Linked DNA regions of Caldalkalibacillus thermarum. The protein of the gene in region 1 binds, or shares a complex with, the protein of each later gene. Links are inferred from orthologs where the notes say so. Each region holds a gene or a part of one and is shown in the gene's direction. Other genes may lie near its edges.

Evidence for each region. Proteins that work in one complex are often made in the same cells at the same time.
Region 2: holA (region 1) and holB share a complex: the UniProt entries of both Bacillus subtilis proteins name them as parts of the DNA clamp loading complex. The link is inferred for Caldalkalibacillus thermarum from one-to-one orthologs.

The regions. Positions count from the first base shown.
Region 1 is NZ_BMKZ01000008.1:28,170-31,004, forward strand. The notes cover bases 1-2,770. They hold holA (DNA polymerase III subunit delta), read left to right. Parts: upstream 1-756; coding sequence 757-1,785; downstream 1,786-2,770. Other genes in these bases: IEW48_RS04630 (RNA polymerase sigma factor), read left to right, coding at 1-122; IEW48_RS04635 (anti-sigma factor family protein), read left to right, coding at 119-715; rpsT (30S ribosomal protein S20), read right to left, coding at 1,977-2,255; gpr (GPR endopeptidase), read left to right, coding at 2,452-2,770. Outside these bases: more of gpr, read left to right, coding at 2,771-2,835. UniProt on the Bacillus subtilis protein: Part of the beta sliding clamp loading complex, which hydrolyzes ATP to load the beta clamp onto primed DNA to form the DNA replication pre-initiation complex.
Region 2 is NZ_BMKZ01000038.1:2,010-4,840, forward strand. What follows is about bases 1-2,766. They hold holB (DNA polymerase III subunit delta'), read left to right. Parts: upstream 1-776; coding sequence 777-1,757; downstream 1,758-2,766. Other genes in these bases: tmk (dTMP kinase), read left to right, coding at 1-371; darA (cyclic di-AMP receptor DarA), read left to right, coding at 435-764; IEW48_RS13175 (PSP1 domain-containing protein), read left to right, coding at 1,761-2,609; yabA (DNA replication initiation control protein YabA), read left to right, coding at 2,643-2,766. Outside these bases: more of yabA, read left to right, coding at 2,767-2,831. UniProt on the Bacillus subtilis protein: DNA polymerase III is a complex, multichain enzyme responsible for most of the replicative synthesis in bacteria.

The DNA.
Region 1 (2,835 bases):
CTGATGCTCTGGACTTGCCCCTCAACACTGTCAAGTCCCATCTGTTCCGGGTCAGAAAAGAGTTACAGCGTCTTCTCTTCCCCGAAGAAGAGGGGAGACTGAAAGGTGGTGTTAAATCGTGAGCTGTGAGGAAGTCCTCCACCTGATACAGCGCCTTTTGGATCATGATCTGACGGAGGACGAACATCGGCAGTTAGAACAACACCTGAGTCATTGTCCCAGTTGTGCCGCCACTTTTCAAAAGTATCAAGCGCTACACCAGCGATTGGAACAATTGCCTCAAGTGAATCCCCCCCTCTCTATTGTGGACCGGATAGATTTTGCCAAAGTGGACGAAAACAATGAAACAATAGGGAAGCAGAGCCATACGTCCACCTTTTTATCAAGCCGTAAAATCGTCTGGGCCATCGGCGGTGTGGCTGCCTTGATTTTAGCGTTAGCGGCTTTTTCCCTGCTGTTCGGCCAAGATCACGAGCAGGCTTTGGACGAAGGCAAACGAATTGATGGCCAAGATCAGCCGTACTATATATCTGCCAATCCAGTCAGCAGTGCCTGGATCATTGAAGAGATTGAATGGGTTTCTGACCATGAATTATACTATGTTCTGTACCATGAAGAGCGGGATGAGCGCCAATATTGGCTGTTCAATGCAGAGAAAAGGGAAGAAGTTCAGCTGGAAGGCCCCTATCCGGAATACCAGCCTGAAGGGTCTTAAGCAGCATGAACAATCGTTGATCACAGGGGTGCGAGGTTACCATGAATATCACGGAGGTCAACACACAAATTAAACAGGGCCATATTGCACCTGTCTATGTTCTGTACGGATCGCAGCGGTTTCTGATCGATGAGATCATTCGCAACTTAAGCGAGCATATTCTGGACGAGGCCAGTGTGGATTTCAATTATGAGACGTTCGACTTGGAAGAACATCCAATCCAGAGTGTACTTGAAGCGGCGGAAACACTGCCTTTCATGGGTGAAAAACGGTTGATCGTCGCCTACGGAGCCCATTTTTTAAGCGGGGCAAAAGAAAAATACAAGGTTGAACATGATTTAGAGGCCTTGATGCGCTATGTAAGCCATCCCGTTGATTATTCTGTATTGGTGCTTGTGGTGCCCCAGGAAAAGCTGGATGAGCGCAAAAAGGTAGTCAAACTGCTGAAGAAAGAGGGGGCTGTTGTGCAAGCCGGTTCCCTGCCACTGGATCAGCTTGTTCCCTGGCTGAAGCAACGTGCAGCCGATCTGGGGGTACAGATCACAGATGAAGCTTGTGCATTGTTACATCAATTTGCCGGGGATCACATGCAGATGCTGGCCAACGAAATGGCTAAAATGGCCAGTTATGTGGGCAAACAAGGCGTCATAACGGAGGAAACGGTTCATCAACTGATTGCCAAAACAGTGGAACAGGATGTGTTCAACCTGGTGGACCATGTGGTGCAACTTAGGGTCAGCCAGGCTTTTGCCACCCTGGAGGAGTTGCTCAGGCGAAATGAAGAACCCATTAAAATATTGTTTCTGTTGGCCCGGCAATTCCGCCTTATCTATCGCGCCAAAGATTTGGCTAAGCAAGGGTATTCTGAGCGCCAGATGAGCCAGATGATGGGTGTCCATCCCTATGTCTGCAAATTGGCGGTAAGGCAAGGACGGCGGTTTTCGCTGAAGCAGCTGGCTGAGGTCCTTGATCAATTGGCTGAGCTGGACTTTAAGCTGAAAACAGGCCAGCTGGACAAACGCTTGGCCCTTGAATTGTTTATTTTGCAGTTAACAAAAAAAGCAGTCTAAAGGTATAAAGGGCGGGGTAAACAGAACCCTGCCCTTATTGTTGCCGCTTAAGCTTGAGTACTTGGCTCCCCCTGCTCTGTATCTGAGAGATATAACAGGAGATTCCACCTGGCTGGTAGAAACCAATCTGGCAATAAAAAAGCTTATTGCTACACGGGCAGTGAGCAATAAGCTTGGTGGTTTCGTTGAGCTTAGGCGGACGCTTCCTTATTGAGGGCGTTAAATTTTTTCATTAAGCGGGACTTTTGGCGGGAAGCCGCGTTTTTATGGATAAGGCCTTTGGAAGCAGCTTTGTCTAGCTTCTTGGTTGCCAGAGCCAGCGCTTCTTTAGCCCCTTGAATATCATTTTGCTCAACAAGCTTTTCAAATTTTTTAATGGCTGTACGTAATGCTGATTTCATCGCGCGGTTGTGGGCGCGTCTTTTTTCGTTTTGTTTGGCACGTTTAATTGCCGATTTGATGTTAGCCACTTTCTTCACCTCCTTGACTGGCGGTTGAACCGTCCAAAATGAACATCAAAAATTATACATTGAAAATATACCAATTGCAACAGTTCAGCCTTAAATCTAAACAATGGTCTTATGGAATAATGTGCGCAGACCGGCGGCACACTAAGCAAAATAGTTGATACAGTAAGGATAACAGTGTGCTGTGAGGTGATCCCCCATGACTGATAACCAACAGAAACAACATCTGGATCTTTCTCCTTACCAGATTCGGACCGATTTAGCTGTTGAAGCGCACCAACTGGCTTTGGAAAAGCAAGCTCAAGCAGAAAGGGCGGAGAAGAAGGATGCCATTGACGGGGTTCGTATTGACGAATTTGAAGAAGATGACATTAAAGTGATTAAAGTCCATATTGATACACAAGAGGCAGCCGAGCGAGTGGGCAAGCAAAAAGGACGGTATTTAACCATTGAAGCCAAGCGCTTAAGGCAGAAGGACAGTGACTTTCAAGATAAAGTCACGACGCTCATGGCCAATCAGTTTTATCAGTTTCTGCACGAGATCGGTATTCCTTCTCATGCCAGTTGTCTGGTGGTTGGTTTG
Region 2 (2,831 bases), on another replicon or contig:
TGCTCTGTGACCGTTTTGTAGATGCCAGCATTGCTTATCAAGGGTATGGCTTAGGCGTCGGGGAAGAGCAAGTGAGAATGATCAACCAGTTTGCCACCCAAGGTCTCGTGCCACATAAAACTTTTCTCTTGGATATTGCCGCTGAAGAGGGGCGCCGGCGCCTGGCTGAACGGAAACAAGCAGAGTTTAAACAGGGACTGGACCGCATTGAACAGAAGGACTTGGCTTATCATGAACGCGTCCGCCGCGGATTTCTCAGACTGGCTGAGCAGGAAGACCGCATTGTGCTCATTGATGCCAGCCAGCCAGTTGAGGTGATTCACCAGCAAATTTTGCGAGAGGTCAGATCCCTGCTTCAGCAAAAGGCCTAAGCTTCACCCTGCTCACTTAGGGAACATCCGGGGGATGGCCCATATGATAAGGAGGTTATCCTAATGAAGTTAATCATTGCAGTGGTGCAGGACAAGGACTCTAGCCGCTTGTCCAATGCGCTGGTGAAAGCGGATTTTCGGGCCACTAAACTGGCCAGTACGGGAGGTTTTCTCAAAGCGGGCAACACCACATTTTTAATCGGAGTGGAAGATGAAAGAGTCAACGAGGCTCTGGATATTATTAAGCAAAATTGCAAAGCGCGGGAACAATTGGTGGCTCCAGTTTCACCGATGGGGGGCAATGCGGACTCCTATGTTCCCTATCCAGTTGAAATACAGGTTGGCGGTGCAACCGTGTTTGTCGTTCCCGTTGAACAATTTGAACAGTTTTAAGGTGTGATCAGATTGGAAACAGCCATTGACCAACAGCCGAGAATCCGCAACTTTATAGAAGCGGTGATCACGAAAAACCGCTTGGCCCATGCCTATTTGTTCATTGGACCACGGGGAGCGGGCAAGCGGGAGATGGCCACCTTGTTTGCCCAGCGTCTGTTATGCAGCCAGCCGGATCATCCTCCTTGCGGCCGCTGTTTAGAATGCCGGCGCATTGCCCGCCATAATCATCCTGATGTCCACTGGCTTCGGCCTGAGGGGCAGTCCATTAAAATTGATCAGGTGCGCCAAATCCAAAAAGCATTTGCCTACCGGGCCCAAGAGACCACTTGGCGGGTACTGATCATTGACCAGGCAGACACGATGACACCCCAGGCCGCCAACAGTTTGCTCAAGTTTGTAGAGGAACCCCAGCCTGACACTGTTATCTTAATGCTGGCAGAAGACAGGGAATTGATCCTGCCTACCATTCGCTCCCGCTGTCAGGAACTGGTTTTCCAGCCCCCTTCTCCCGGACACCTGAAGGCGTTGCTGATTGAGCAATACGGGAAATCGGAAGCAGAGGCCAGCTTGGTTGCCCATCTTACAGCAGATGTGGAAGAAGCACTGAACTTTTGCCAAATAGAGTGGTTTGCAGAGTTAAAACGAGTAGTGCTACAATTAATAGAAGACTGTTTGCGGCAAGATCCCCGCGCGGTGTACCAAATTCAAGACGCGTGGCTTAAAGTCGCCAAAGAGAAGGAACACACGGATACAGGGCTGGATATGATGCTGTTTTGGTATCGGGATTTATTATATATACAGCTCGGTATGGAAGATCAAATCGTTTATATTGGCCAAGAAGAGCGTTTGCGCAAACAGGGACTGAGCTTATCCCGCGTGAAGATAGCAACAGCGATGGAGCATATTTTGGAAGCCAAGCGCCGGCTTCATGCCCATGTTCATCCACAGTTGCTATTGGAACAGTTAGTGCTTCGCCTTCAGGAGGGGTAAATCATGTACCAGGTGGTTGGGGTTCGCTTTAAAAAAGCTGGAAAAATCTATTATTTTGATCCAGGTGATCATCCTGTTGAGAAGGATCAGTTTGTCATTGTCGAAACGTCCCGCGGGATTGAATACGGCAAAGTGGTCACCCCCATCAAAGGAGTGGGGGAAGAGGATGTGGTGTTGCCGCTTAAAAAGGTGATCCGCATTGCCACACCTGAAGATAAGGTCCAGGTTGAAAAAAACAAGGCGGCGGCCGAAAAAGCTTATGATATTTGTCTAGAAAAGATTGCTGAACACGGCCTGGAGATGAAGCTGGTTGATGTGGAATATACCTTTGACCGCAACAAAGTGATCTTTTACTTTACCGCTGATGGGCGGGTGGATTTTCGCGAGCTGGTGAAAGATCTGGCTGCCATTTTCAGAACGCGCATTGAATTAAGGCAAATCGGGGTGAGGGACGAAGCCAAAATGTTAGGCGGCATCGGTCCTTGCGGCAGGATCTTGTGTTGCTCCTCTTTTCTGGGGGATTTTGAACCGGTGTCGATTAAAATGGCTAAAGATCAAAACTTATCCCTTAACCCAGCCAAGATTTCTGGTTTGTGCGGACGGTTGATGTGCTGTTTGAAATATGAGAATGACCAGTATGAATCGGCCATCAAAGAGCTTCCCGACCTTGGCGAAGAGACGGTCACGCCCCTTGGCGCTGGACGGGTTGTCGGTTTGAATATCCTGGAAAAACTCATTCAGGTTGAATTGAAGGATACGGAGCGCGTGGTTGAATTTACCTTAGATGAGCTCATGGGCCATCAGTCTCAAGACGAGGCGCTCCCTTCCCAAGCAGAAGGTGCGCCAAACTAGGCCCGCGCTTATCTCCTGGATGAGGAAGGGCTGATGGGGGTGGAGGATGTGGATCAAAACAAAAAGCGGCTGTTTGAGCATGTCTCCCAACTGGAGCAGAAGCTGGGCCAAATGGCAGAAGAATTGGAGGCCGTAAAGGAACACATTGCCCGGCTGGTGGAAGAAAACCATGAACTGATCGTGGAAAACGAAAAACTGCGTAACAGGCTGGAGCACAAAGTG